3 regions of the Janthinobacterium lividum genome follow, and region 2 is predicted to be linked to each of the others. Evidence: predicted binding sites of a transcription regulator. Region 2 holds the regulator's gene; each other region holds the start of a gene.
The links. The regulator FliA, encoded in region 2, starts transcription of late flagellar genes. The targets are predictions, from matches to a motif close to CTAAAGTTTNNNNNNNNNNNGCCGNTA.
Positions count from the first base shown of each region.

Region 1 (4,736 bases), 2.7 Mb from region 2:
CGATGGGTGATGGCGTGGATGGGGTCTTGCGGTGGGGTTGGCTTCATGGCGGTCCTGTCGATATGTGCCGCCATTTTACGGTGCCAGCGCACTGCGCGCTGGCACCGCTTTATAACCTACCAGACGCGCACGCGCTGTTCCGGCGCCAGATACAGCTGCTGCCCCGGCTGGACGTCGAAGGCCGGGTACCAGGCGTCGAGGTTGCGCACGGTGGCGGCCCGGTATTGCGCCGGCGCATGGCCATCCGTGAGGATTTGCTGGCGCGCCGCCGCTTCGCGTGCCTTGCTGCGCCAGCTGACGCCATAACCCGTGAAGAAATCGCGGTCCGCATCCGCCTGCACCGGCTTGCCCTGCTGCGACAAGGTGAACGCGTCATGCGCGGCCGCCACGCCGGCCAGGTCGGCCAGGTTTTCGCTCAGAGTCAGCTGGCCATTCACGGCCAGGTCGGGAAACGGCTTGTAGGCCGCGAACTGCGCCACCAATTGCTTGGATGCGGTCTGAAAATGCGCCAGGTCGGCTGGCGTCCACCAGTCGCGCAACTTGCCCTGGGCGTCGAACTGGGCGCCCTGGTCATCGAAGCTGTGGCTGATCTCGTGGCCGATGGTGGCGCCGATGCCGCCATAGTTGGCCGCATCGGATGCCTGGGGGTCGAAGAATGGCGGCTGCAGGATGGCGGCCGGAAAGTTCAGCGCATTTTGCAGCGGCAGGTTGACGGCATTGACCAGCTGTGCCGGCATGGCCCAGGCCTTGCGGTCAGGCGACTGGCCCAGCTTGGCCAGCTCCTGCCGGTAGTGGAACTGTTCCGCCCGCTGCACATTACCCAGCGCATCGCCGCGCACCACGCGCAAGCCCGCATAGTTGTCCCAGCGTTCCGGATAGCCGACGCCCACGTACAGGGTCTTGAGTTTTTCCTGCGCCTGCGCCTTGGTGGCCGGCGCCATCCAGTCCAGCTTGTCGATGCGGCGCGAGAAGGCGGCGACGATATTCGTCACCATGTCTTGCACGCGGGCTTTCGATTCAGGCGGGAAATAGCGCTCCACGTACAGCTTGCCGACAGCGTCGCTGAGGGCCGCGTTGGTTGCCGCCAGCGCGCGCTTGCTGCGCGGCGACTGCTGCGGCGTGCCGCTCAGGGCGCTGCCGTAGAAGGCGAAGCGCTGGTCGGCGGCGGCCTTCGGCAAGGTCGTGCTGAAATGGTTGATCGCGTGGAAGGCGAGGAAATCCTTCCACGTGGCCAGCGGCACGCTCGCCACCAGGGCCGCGCTGCCCGTCATGGCCGTCGGATGCCAGACAATGAAGTCCGTCTGCCTGCCCAGGCCCGCCGCCTGGAAGAAGGCCTTCCAGTCCAGGCCCGGCGCCTTGCTGGCGAAGTCGGCGGCACGCCACGCGTTATTGCCCTTGGCGACATCGGCCGAATCCTCGCGGCTGGCGTGACTGGCGGCAATTTGCTGCTCCAACGCAAACACGCGCGCGGCGCGGGCCGGCGCATCGCGGTAGCCGGCCTGCTTGAGCATGGCGGCGATATGCGCCTGGTAGCCCGCGCGCAAACCCTGCATGCGGGCGCTTCCCCCCTGGTAGAACGCGCGGTCGGGCAAGCCCAGTCCACCTTGCAGCAGATAGGCCACGTTACGCGTGGTGTCGTTCAAATCTTGCGCCACCCACAGGCCGAACAGGTTTTCCGTATAAAAATTGGTGGCATTGAGCGGATCGACATCGGCGCGCAAGCTCTCGCCCAGCGCGCGGGCCAATCCTGCCTGGTCGCGTATGCCATCGATCTTCTTCAGCAGCGGCTTGATCGGCGCCCAGCCTTGCGCTTCGATAGCTGACTCATCCATCCAGGAACGGTAGAAATCGCTGACCTGGCGCGCCGATGCATCCGCCTGCGGCGCCGCCGCCAGGCCTTCGACGAGGGCGATGATGCGCTCGTTGGTCGCATTGGCGAGGATGGCGAACGAGCCCCAGCTGCTGCGGTCGGCGGGAATATCCGTGCCGCGCAGCCAGTCGCCATTCACGTAATCGTAGAAATCGTCGCCGGGCAAGACAGCCGTGGGTGCCGCCATCGCGGCGGCAGGATTGGCGGCCGCCTCCTGGCCATGCGCGTGGACGGCACCCCCGGCCAGGGCGATGCCGGACAGGGCGAGCGCCATGGCGCGCTTGCGCCAGGAAGCAGGGAAAGAGGAAGCGGCAGCAGTGACAACGCGCATGGTGATCCTTTCAGGCAAAGTAACGACAGTAGTATGCAAAATCATAACGCGTTTTGAAGCGCCGCAACACATTCCCCTGTCACCACGACGCCAGCAGGCATGCGGCTTGGGAGGCGATTCCGGCAGCAGGTAAGCAATCATCTAAATTATTTTCATTTTTTTTCAAAAACACCCTCAAGTTCCCGTTGCAGCTGCCGTTAATCTAGACAAGCGGTAATCCATTCACTAGTTACGGGTGTGCTCATGACCTCCAACGACGTTCTCTCGATGTATGAAAATATTGCAGGAATGACCAATAAAATGGTCGTGGCCGCACGTTCGAGCGACTGGGATGGCTTGGATACCCTGGAAAACCAGTGCGCCAGCGCCGCCAGCGCGACCATGACAGGCAAGGTGCCCGCCCTGGCAGGCGCCTCGCGCCTGCGCAAGATCGACTTGCTCAAGCAAATCCTGGCAAATGACCGCGAAATCCGCAACATCACGGAACCGTGGATGACGCAGCTGCCGAGCGCCATGCAAGGTTCGCGCGCCCACATGTAAGAAACTTGCCGCACCAGAAACGACAAAAGCACCTGCGGGTGCTTTTTTTGCGTCTGCCTCCGTGCCAGGGAGCGCGCCATCTGCGGCACCAGGCAAGGAGGGGGGGGGTGGGGGAATTTGGAAGGCGAGCCCCAGGTATCTCCTGGCGTCGCCTCGCTGCCGGTTGCATCCGGCGTTCGCGAGCACATCGTCGGCATCGCAAACCGCTTCCAGACCCAGGCGTTTATGCAACGCTACACCTGTTTGCCGCGCCACACTATCGTTGGTGACTGCGCCAGGCTGGGGCTGTTTTGTCGTAGAGCAAGTCCACTGAGTTAATCATATCACCATCTTTAAGAATTAAGCAACGCGATTGGCAAGCGTTTCCATGTATTTTTTCAATATCTTTTTTTATATCAAATTGTCGTGCCGCCTTGCATCAGCGTTAACGCGAGAAGGGCTCCGGCTCCGGCTCGGCCCCTACCCCGCCTTCCACCGCTTCCGTCAGCACGGGCACATCCTTCTTCTTGCGGCTGAAGGGCTTGCGCAGCAAGACCCAGTATTTCGACGGCGCGCCCGGCCCGGCCGCCTGCTTGCGCTTGCGCGCCACATACACGATGACCGCCGTCAGCAACAGGAAGACCAGAGTGCCGATGCCGAGCCACAGCAAGCCATTGCCACCCGCCGCCTTCTCGCCCGCTGGCGGCACCAGGGGCTTGGGCTTGGCATGCGGCACCCGCGCCTCGGCCGGCGCGGCAGCAGGCGCAGCGACGGCGGCAGCGGTGGCAGGCTGAGCCAGCGCCTTTTGCAAGGCGCCGAGCTTGCCCTCCAATTCGCCGAGCTTCTCATTCAAAGCCGCGTTTTTCTCATCCAGCGCCACGCACGCTTGCGCCTGCTCCACATTGGCCTGCGGCGCGCAGGCGGCGACGGGCGCCGTCGCGCGGCGCAACGGCGCCGGACGCAACGCGGGTACAGCCGGCGCGGGCGCGGCCGGCGGCACGAACGCGCGCGCCGGGCGCACGAGGCCCTCGGCGCGCGCGCGGGCCGCCAGCGCGGCGGCATCGGGCGACGGCGCGCCGGCCGCAGCCCGTGGCAGCGGTGCGGATACGGGCGCAGGCAACGGAATCGCGGGCCGGACTGGCGCACTGACGGCAGCGGCAGCAGGCGGGGCCGCTGCCAGCCACACGGTGCCCAGGCGCACGACGGCGCCATTGCCACTGCCCAGCAACAAATACAGATGCACATGGCCCGCCTGGATCGCTTGCCGGGTACTCACGCGCACATAGTGGCGCCCGCCGCGTTCCAGCGGACTGATCGTCAAGGTTTGCAAGGCCGGATCCATGCCGATGCCGCCACCGCGGTACACATCGGGCGAGGCCAGGCGCACGGCCACGCCATTGGCTTCCTCGGGCGCCAGGGCAGTCAGTTCGATTTCGGCCAGCAGAGGCTGGCCCACATGCGACAGCACGGCCATCTCGCCCAGTTCGGCCGCCATGACGGGCGGCAAGGCCAGGCTGGCGGCGGCGCACGCGATCAGGGACCAACGGGGAAGGCTGCTGCTCTGCATGGACTGATCGCTTTGATAACAGGATAAGAAGGGGAACTCGCCTGTCTTTAACGGCAGGAAATCGCAAAAATATAGATGGGTCAGGGCAAAAAATGATGCAATACAGCATCATCCTGTGCTTTTTTGACGCCTGGAGTACACTCGATCCACCTCTATCGATGAAAGGGATGTCATGAGTAGCAGAATCGAACGCGACAGTTTCGGCCCGATCGACGTACCCGCCGACCGGCTGTGGGGAGCGCAAACGCAGCGCTCGCTCGAGCACTTCCACATTTCCACGGAAAAGATGCCGCCCGAACTGATCGCCGCCCTGGCCACCGTCAAGCGCGCGGCCGCCCACGTCAACCTGGACTTGGGATTACTAGATGGCAAGAAAGCCGTGGCCATCACGCAGGCGGCCGACGAAGTGCTGGCCGGCAAGCACGACGCAGAATTCCCGCTGGCCGTCT
Region 1 covers NZ_CP139976.1:1,669,623-1,674,358, reverse strand. The annotation lists gene U0004_RS07535 (class I SAM-dependent methyltransferase) at 1-47, opposite strand, end outside; gene U0004_RS07530 (M13 family metallopeptidase) at 117-2,201, opposite strand; gene U0004_RS07525 (flagellar protein FliT) at 2,490-2,741, shown strand; gene U0004_RS07520 (type IV pilus assembly protein FimV) at 3,166-4,287, opposite strand; gene fumC (class II fumarate hydratase) at 4,460-4,736, shown strand, end outside.
Region 1: U0004_RS07525 (flagellar protein FliT) is a predicted target of FliA. The motif match lies at 2,375-2,401, and genes of this name have one in related genera.

Region 2 (4,736 bases):
TCGTCGGGACGGTTGCGCAGCGCGCTGCGGTCGCCGAACGGACCTTCCGACAGGAACAGGGTGGCCGCGCCCGGCACGCCCGCCTTGGCGGCGGTGGCCAGGTAGCCGAGCCGGTCCTCGCGCTGGCGCTGTGTCAGGCCCGCGCACAGCTGCTGCTGGGCGGCTTTTTCTTCCACCGTCATCTCGCGGCCCAGCTCGAATTCCATGCCCGGCAAGCGCCCTTCGTGCTGGAAGACGATGCAGTCGTCGATCAGGCTGAACGCCGCATACGCGTCTTCCGCCCTGCCGCTGGCAGCCAGGCGCGCAAGCTGCCGCGCCAGGGTCACGGGAACGGGTGCGGCATCGGCGACGGGGGCGGCGTCGATATTCAGATACGACGCCAGGCTGCGCCCCGCCGGCGCGCTGGCGGCAGCCGCATCCGCTTGCGGCGCGCCGGCGTCGGGCGCGGGCCAGTACACGAGCGCCAGTACCGCCGCGATGGCAGCGGCGCTGGCGATGCCGGTCAGTTTGCTATTCATGATGAGGTGGCGCATAAAAGGAAATGCACGTTACCACAGGCCTGCGGCAGCGGGCCGCACGCCTCCGCACGCTCAGCCGCCGGCCTTTTTCGGCTGGTGGCCCAGCTTGACCAGCGCGGCAAGGATGGTGTCGACATGGTCGCCCTGCACCTCGATCACGCCATCCTTGACCGTGCCGCCCGAGCCGCACTGCGTGCGCAACTGCTTGCCCAGCAGGGCCAGCGCGATGGCGTCCAGCGGCAAACCCTTGATCACGGTGACGCTCTTGCCGCCACGGCCCTTGGTCTGGCGCGAGACGCGCACCACGCCATCGCCCGCGGGCGCCGCCTTGGCTTGCGCCTTGCATGCGCATTGCGCCAGCGGCTGGCGGCAGGCGGGACACATGCGGCCCGTTTCGGTGGAATAGACGAGACCGCCCAGGGAGCTGCTTTTCATGAGGGAACGATAAAAGAGGAAGAAAGCGCGATTGTACCAAGCGGCAGCCCGCAATTGACGAGCGTCAGTTGGCTGGCGCAGGCGCCACCGGCGCCGTCGGCACTTCCGTCACCGTTTCGGGGATGCCCGACAAAATCGTCACGGCGACCCGGCGGTTGCGCGCGCGCCCTTCCGCCGTTTCGTTCGGCGCCACGGGGATGTTGTCGGCGTGGCCGACGGCCGTCAGGCGCGACGCCTTGACGCCGCTGGCGATGAACAGGCGTACCACGGCGCTGGCGCGCGCGGCCGACAATTCCCAGTTCGAGGCAAAGTTGGAATTACTGATCGGCTGGACGTCCGTATGCCCTTCCACCTGCACGTCGTGCGTATCGTCCTTGAGCAGTACGGCGACGGCGCGCAGGGCCTGGTCCGATTCCACCGTCAGGCGCGCCGCGCCCGGGTCGAACAGCACGCTGGCATTGATTTCCACGCTCACGCCGCGGCTCGTCTGCGTGACCCGCACCTTGCCTTCCTTCACCAGCGGCGCCAGGGTGGAAGTCAGGTCCTGCGCCAGGCGCGTCATGTGTTCGCGCTCGCGGCGGATGGCTTCCGTGCGGCGTTTCAGGGCCGGGTTCGGCAGCGGAATGGCTTGCGGCGCTTCCATGAGGATGGGCGGCGCGCCCTTTTCCAGGCTGAAGGCCTGGCCGATGGCATTCTGGAAGACGCGGTATTTGCCTTCGTTGACTTGCGAAATCGCGTACATGACAACGAAGAACGCGAACAGCAGGGTGATGAAGTCGGCATACGAGATCAGCCAGCGGTCCTGGTTGTCCGGTTCCTCGTCATACTTCCTGCGCGCGCGCCGCATCATGGTCAGTGCTCGCTCAGTGCTCGTGAAGCAGGCTGGCGACGCGCTCTTCGATGATGCGCGTATGGTCGCCCGTGGCGATGTCGTACAGCACGGCGGCCGTGATTTCGTACTGCAGCACGCGGCGCGAAACGATGGCCTTGAGTTTATTCGCCACCGGCAGGAACAGCAGGTTGGCCAGGCCGACGCCATAGATGGTCGAGACAAACGCCACGGCGATGCCGCCGCCCAGCTTGCTCGGATCGGTGAGGTTTTCCATCACGTGGATCAGGCCCAGCACGGCGCCCAGGATACCGATGGTAGGCGAATACCCGGCCGCCGATTCCCACACCTTGACGGCCTGGCGTTCGGCCATTTCATAGGCGGAGATTTCCACGTCGAGCAGCTGGCGCAGCTTGTCGGGCGCGATGCCGTCGACGATCATCCTCAAGCCTTTGGCGTTGAAGCGGTCGGCCGTGTTTTCCATCAGGCGCTCGAGCGCCAGCGGGCCGTCGCGCCGCGCCGTCAGGCTCCACTGCCCGATGTCGCGCGCCAGCGCGGCACGCGTGTCGGCCGGTGGCAGGAAGACCCAGCGCAGCATTTCCAGGCCGCGCACGAAGGTGCGCAGCCGCGTTTGCAGCAGCACGGCGCCGAAGGTGCCGATGACAACGATGGCAAAGGCGGCCGGTTGCAGCAGGGAGGCCATCTTGCCGCCTTCCAGTGCCTGGCCGACCAAAAGGCCCGCCAGCGCCAGCGCCAGCCCGATTACGCTGGACCAGTCCACGCCTGCTCCCTCAAGGTTGCGCGCAGGCGCGCGACGGCCTGGGTATGCAGCTGCGAGACGCGCGATTCCGACACGCCCATCACCGCGCCGATCTCCTTCAGGTTCAGCTCTTCTTCGTAATACAGGCCCATGAGTATTTTCTCGCGTGGTGGCAGCGCGTCGATGGCATCGATCACGGATTGCCGGAAATCGGTATCGAGCAGGGAACGCAAGGGGTCGCTGTCCTCGTCCACGCAGTGGCGGTCGAGAAAGCTGTCATTGCCGTCCGGGTCATGAAAGTCTTCGTAGTACACGAGCTGGTGGCCGCCGCCGTCGCCCAGCATTTCCTGGTAGTCGGCCAGCGACATCTTGAGCAGCTTCGCCACTTCCGACTCCGTCGGCGGATGGCCGAGGCGCTGCTGCAAGGTGCTCATCGCCTCTTCGATCTTGCGCATGTTCTGGCGCATGCTGCGCGGCAACCAGTCGCTGGTGCGCAATTCGTCGAGCATGGCGCCGCGGATGCGCAGCACGGCATACGTCTCGAACTGCGCGCCATGTGTCTCTTCATAGCGGCTAATGGCATCGAGCAGGCCTATCATGCCGGCCTGGATCAGGTCATCGACCTCGACCGAAGGCGGCAATTTCGCCTTCATATGGTGCGCCAGACGCTTCACCAGCGGAATGTGCTCCGTCAGCAAATAGTCCTTGTTCGATTTCCCTTTGACCGTGTACATAGGCTGCTTATTGTTTTCTCATCTTATCTGGTGCTACGGTTCGATTCAGGCGCTGAACTGGTGCGGGCTCCCCGTCTGGTACAAGGTGCCGCCAAGCACCGGTGCCGCCGAACGGGCCAGCCGCTCGGCCAGTCCGCGAAACGCCACCGACGCGCCCGCCAGCGGAAACGCATCGACCACGCTGCGGCCCAGCCGCGCCGCGCGGTGCAGATACTCGTCGGCAGGCACCGAACCCATCGAGGTCAGCTTCACGGCCAGGTAGCGGCTCGCCGCCTGCGCCATATTATCGTATACCACTTTTGCCTCGGATTCGGAAGCGCCGGTGACGAGAATGCCGAACGGACGGCGTCCCAGTTCCTGGCTCAGGCGCTTGATCAGGCAGTACGCCGCCTTGATCGAGGTAGCGCTGGTCGAGACTTGCACGACGATATCGGACGACGCCATCAGCGGCACGGGGAAGCAATCGCCCTCGTCTGCCACGACGCCGTCGACCAGCACGATGCCGCTCTGGCGCGCCAGCACCTCGAACGTCTTGCCCAGGCGGCGCAGTTCGTCCTCGCCCGCATAGTCCATGCTGTCCATCAAATGGTTGCGCGCACCCAGGCTGGCCACGCCAAAGCCTTGCGGCACCTGGTGGATGACCTGGTTCAAACCGCACTGCTGGCGCGCCACGTCGCGCAGGCTGGCGCCGTGCGCCAGGCCCAGGCGCGCCGCCACGCCATCGCTGCCGCCGCTGGCGTCGAGCAGCAGCACGTCATTGCCGCCGTAGACGAGCGACGCGCCCAGATTGACCAGCATGGCGCCCTTGTCGTCCTGCGGCGTGGCCGAGAGGAACGTCATGACGCGCGGCTGCGGGCCGGCCAGCATGCGGCGCAAGCCTTCGGCCTGGTCGAAATCGAAATTAGCCAAGGTGCACCCCGCGCGCTTCATTATTGCGGGCGGCCGCCTGCGCCATCAGGAGCGGCAGTTCGGCATCGGAAAACTGCGTCGCCGCCGCATCGCGCTTGAGCTTGAAGGCGCGGTCGATCAGGTAGCCGCGGTCGGCCAGGTACAGGTCTTCCGGCACGCGCTGGCCATTCGACACATAAAACAGGTTCAGCTTCTGGCGGATCACCACGTCGAGCACGTTGCCGATCGAGGCCGCTTCATCGAGCTTGGTCATGATGCAGCCGGCCAGGCCGCTGCCCTGGTAGGCGCGCACCACTTCGTTGAGGGTTTCCTGGGTCGCCGTGGAATTCAGGCACAGCAGGCGTTTCACATCGGCGCCGGCGCCCGACAGCATGGCCACCTGCTCCGTGACCATCTGGTCGCGCTGGCTCACGCCGACCGTATCGATCAGCACCGTGTGCTTGTTCTTCAATTCCTTCAGGGCGATGCGCAAGTCCGCCTCGTCCTTCACGGAATGCACCATCACGCCGAGGATCTTGCCGTAGATGCGCAGCTGTTCGTGCGCGCCGATA
Region 2 covers NZ_CP139976.1:5,267,448-5,272,183, forward strand. The annotation lists gene U0004_RS23780 (hypothetical protein) at 1-518, opposite strand, end outside; gene U0004_RS23785 (translation initiation factor Sui1) at 591-953, opposite strand; gene motD (flagellar motor protein MotD) at 1,018-1,800, opposite strand; gene U0004_RS23795 (flagellar motor protein) at 1,817-2,563, opposite strand; gene U0004_RS23800 (RNA polymerase sigma factor FliA) at 2,545-3,276, opposite strand; gene U0004_RS23805 (MinD/ParA family ATP-binding protein) at 3,322-4,185, opposite strand; gene flhF (flagellar biosynthesis protein FlhF) at 4,178-4,736, opposite strand, start outside.

Region 3 (4,736 bases), 2.7 Mb from region 2:
GCATCCGTGATGAGCCTGGTGGCCATCGTCTCGCAGCTGTCCTCGATGAAAGACATGGCGCCGGACGAGCGCGCGCTGCACTACGGCCTGACGATCCTCACCCTGGTCGGTTCCTGGTTCCTCGTCGGCACCCTGTTCTGCTTTCATTACGCCCACCTGTATTACCAGGCCGACCCCGCGCTGCGCCCCCTGAAGTTTCCCGACGACGAGCAAGACCCCGATTACTGGGATTTCCTGTATTTCGCCTTCACCATCGCCGTCGCCGTGCAAACGTCGGACGTTTCCGTGCAGACGCGCATGATGCGGCAGATCGTGCTGGGACAATCCGTGCTGAGCTTTTTCTTCAACCTGGTCGTGCTGGGGCTGTCGATCAATATCGCGGCTGGTCTCATTAATGGCTGAGGGTAAATAATTTCGTAGTGGAAACTTGACCTGGCTGAAGGGTTAAGCCCATCTTAATCGTGCGCACCCTCTTGAAATACTGGAAAGAGGAGTAAGATAAGTTCCATGCACGAGGTCATGTGCATGAGGCAGCAACCAGGCCGCATCACGCCTGAGATGGGTTTTTTTTGAATTGACAGGAGTAAGCATATGCAAATCAATATTCATACCGACAGCACCATCGCCAACACCGCTGGACTGAACGAACATGTGCAATCCGTACTTGAAAGCGCACTGAACCGCTTCCGCGACAACCTGACCCGCATCGAAGTCCACATCAGCGACACGAATGGCCCGAAAGGCGGCGCCGACGATATCCGCTGCGTCATGGAAGCACGCGTTGCTGGCTATCAACCGATTGCCGTGACCGAACAGAACGCCACCGTGCATCAATCCGTTGCCGGCGCCACCGATAAACTGAAACGCGCCATCGATAGCGCCCTGGGCCGCCTGCAAGACAGCAAGCGCCACGCCACCGGCAAGAATGCCGTGATCGATACGGCCGAAGCGGAAGAAACCGCCGAGTAACTCCCCACCCGCAGGATTTCCAGAGACTGAGGCAGCCGTTCAAGGCTGCCTTTGCACATCTGCCCCGCAGTTCACGCGCGGCAACATCCATACTAAAACAGCAAGTGTTCCAACGTATTAACGCGGCAATGAAATAATTGTCGTATTTCTCACAGTAAGTGACCTCAAGCAAGCCTTTGCCGTTACAGCCAAGGCTGCTTTACGCTATCATGAAGATACCGGCACCCTGCTCGCGCGCCGGCTTTTTGAAAGTGTGATTGTGGAACAGATCGGCAACTTCGGCGCTTCAGGCTGCAACATCGGCGATTTACAGCTATTTCGCGATGGGGCGGATAGCCAGACGGCTGCCATGCTGGCGCCCTGCCCCGTCATGCGCCTCGAAGCGGGCGAAGCCATTGCCGACACGCAAGGCGCCAGCCTGTACATCGTCCTGCGCGGCTCGCTGGCCGTGGCCGCCGACACCCACACGGGCATGGATGACGGCACCGTCAGCAAGGTCTTGCCCGGAGAAAGCGTGGGCGAACAATCGGTGCTCGATGAAGCGAGCAACCTGGCCGCCATTTCCGCCCTGGAAGAAACCGATTTGCTGGTGATCGACGCGGCCATCGTCTGGGAATTGATCGAACAGTCGAACGGCCTGGCGCGCAACCTGCTGCGGCTGCTGTCCTTCCGCATCCGCGCCGCCAATGCCCTGCTGCGCCGCCGGCAGAAACTGGGCGAATTCTACCGCCAGCTGTCGATGGTCGACAGCCTGACGGGCTTGTACAACCGCGCCTGGCTGACGGATTTACTGCCGAACATGATCGTCACGGCCCACGCCAGCGGCTCTCCGCTGTCACTGGTGATGATCGACCTCGACCATTTCAAGCGCTTCAACGACACGCATGGCCACCAGGCTGGCGACCAGGCACTGCGCATCGCCGCGCAAGTGCTGGGCGCGGCCCTGCGACCCACGGATTTTGCCGTGCGCTACGGAGGCGAGGAAATGATGGTGATCTTGCCCGATACCAACGAACACGTGGCCCTGCGGGTCGCCGAGCGCCTGTGCGAGCGCATGCAGCTCGCCGTCATCTTCGCCGACATGCGCAGCGCGTTGCCGCACATCACGGGTTCCTTCGGCGTAGCCAGCCTGGCGGCCGAACAGGACGACCATGCGCTGATCGCCGCGGCCGACGCGGCGCTATATCGCGCGAAGGCGGGCGGGCGCAACCGGGTCATGCTGTAGTTCAGGCAGCCTTGCTGTCGGCCGGCTTGGCGGCCTCATCCTTCTTGCTGCTGTGCGCGGCGATGAAGTCCGCATAGCCTTTCTGCACCAGTTCATACGTCTTGTCGATATTGCCGGCGATATCGCCATTCAGCACTTTCAAGCCGCCCAGGATGTCGCGCGCTTCCTTGAAGCCTTTTTCCATGCCGCCGCTGATGGTGTCCATGAACTTGCTCAGGGCCGTATCGTCATCCAGGCCGGGATTCTGCTTCTTGAAGGCGTCAAAAAACCCCGTCGACAGCGATACAATGCGGTTCGCCGTCGCTTCGGCACTGTTATCCTGCGAAGCCGCGTTCTGGATCGCGTCTTCGCCGTACTGGCCCCTCAGCGCTTCATTGATGTTGGTGATGGCCGTCTTGTACAGCAGCGCCAGCGGCTCGTTTTCCGCGCCGATCGACACGCTCAGCGACGCCTGCATGATGGACGCGTTCAATTGCAGCTTGGTACGGTCATTCACGCTCATTTCAGTGTTGACGCCGTGCTGGACTTTATCGTCCTTGCCGGCAACGCCCGTACTGACGGAAGTCACGGAAGGGTTGGAATTGCCGCTTGCGGCGATGGGAATTGACACGATAGACCTCCTTGAACGGGCAATGTATGCCACCATGCAGGAAACGCGATGATGACCATCCTCTCGTGTAGTATCGGCAGGTTTTCAGAAAACTGTAGCAGCGGCCCTTTCACGGGCCCGGATAACCCATCAAGTAACGACCATCAATGACTAACCAGACCTTTCTTTGGCACGACTACGAAACCTTTGGCGCCCAGCCGCGCCGCGACCGCCCGGCCCAGTTCGCCGCCATCCGCACGGATGCAGACCTCAACGAGATCGGCGAACCGATCATGCTGTATTGCCAGCCTGCCAATGATTTCCTGCCCGACCCGCAATCGTGCCTGATCACGGGCATCACGCCGCAGCAATGTCTGCAGCTGGGCGTACCCGAACACCAGTTCGCCGCCACCGTCGAAGCGGCCTTTTCGGAACCGGGCACCATCGGCGTGGGCTACAACACCATCCGTTTCGACGATGAAGTCACGCGTTTCCTGTTCTGGCGCAACCTGATCGATCCGTATGCGCGCGAATGGAAAAACCATTGCGGCCGCTGGGACATCCTCGACGTCGTGCGCATGACGCACGCGCTGCGCCCGGAAGGCATCGAATGGCCGAAGCGCGACGATGGCCAGACCAGTTTCAGGCTGGAACACTTGAGCAAGGCCAATGGCCTGGCCCACGAAGCGGCGCACGATGCGCTGTCCGACGTGCGCGCCACCATCGCCCTGGCACGCCTGATCAAGGAAAAACAGCCGAAACTGTTCGAATTCTGCCTGGCCCTGCACAAGAAGGACAGGGTCGCCAGCGAAATGGGCATGCACCTGGCCGCCAGCGAGCGCCAGCCTTTCCTGCACGTTTCCGGCATGTTCCCCGCCGAACGGGGCTGCCTGGGCGTCGTCTGGCCGCTGGCCACGCATCCGAGCAATAAAAACGAAATCCTCGTCTGGGATTGCGCCTACGATCCGCGCGAACTGTTCGCCCTGGACGCGGATACCATCCGCACGCGTTTGTTCACGCGCAAGGAGGCCATGCCGGAAGGCATGACGCGCCTGCCCGTGAAAAGCGTGCACTTGAACAAGTCGCCCATGCTGGTTGGCAATTTAAAGACCCTGTCGCCGGCCATGGCCGCGCAATGGGGCATCGATCTGGACGCGGCGAAGGTCAACGCGCAGCTGGCCGCCACGGCGCCGAACATGGATGCCGTCTGGGCCGAAGTGTTCCAGCGCCCGGGCGCGAATGTCGCGCTGGACGTGGATGAAGATTTGTACAATGGTTTCGTCAGCAACGACGACCGCCGCCTGCTCGAATCCCTGCGCCGCGACACGCCGGCCAAGCTGGCCACGGCCCGCCCTTCGTTTGCCGACGAGCGCCTGCAGGAACTGCTGTTCCGCTACCGCGCCCGCAATTTCCCGCAAACCCTGAGCGAAGCGGAAAGCCTGCGCTGGGAGCAGCACCGCGCTGCCCGCCTGTTCGACGGCGACGGCGGCGCCCGCACCATCGAAATGCTGTTTACGGAAATCGACGTGCTGTCGGAATCCGTGGATGAGCGTGGTGAGGAAATTCTGGGTGAGTTGTACGATTACGTGGAGATGGTGGCGCCCATGCGCGATTAGTGGCACCTAACCAAACCTACTGCGCGTCGGTATAGGTGGCCTGCGATGCTCACCGTACTCCAGTACGGTTGCGCTTCTCGGCCACCTCTCCCTTCCGCTCGCTACGGTTTTGTCAGGCGCTGTGTAGCTGACTGTATATCGTTCTTAGACCGAACGATGCGCATTGATCGCATCGCGCGTTTCAATGGCCACGCGGCGTGCCGCGTCGGCGTAGTCTTCGCCAGCCTGCGGCGTGGCATAGATGATGGCGCGCGAGGAGCTGATCATCATGCCCATGCCGTTCGCCGTCTGGCCCGCGCCGACCGTGGCGGCAATGTCGCCGCCCTGGGCGCCGATG
Region 3 covers NZ_CP139976.1:1,597,524-1,602,259, reverse strand. The annotation lists gene U0004_RS07180 (DUF1345 domain-containing protein) at 1-402, shown strand, start outside; gene U0004_RS07175 (HPF/RaiA family ribosome-associated protein) at 592-969, shown strand; gene U0004_RS07170 (GGDEF domain-containing protein) at 1,229-2,194, shown strand; gene U0004_RS07165 (DUF5610 domain-containing protein) at 2,196-2,804, opposite strand; gene sbcB (exodeoxyribonuclease I) at 2,951-4,399, shown strand; gene pyrF (orotidine-5'-phosphate decarboxylase) at 4,544-4,736, opposite strand, start outside.
Region 3: U0004_RS07165 (DUF5610 domain-containing protein) is a predicted target of FliA. The motif match lies at 2,876-2,902, and genes of this name have one in related genera.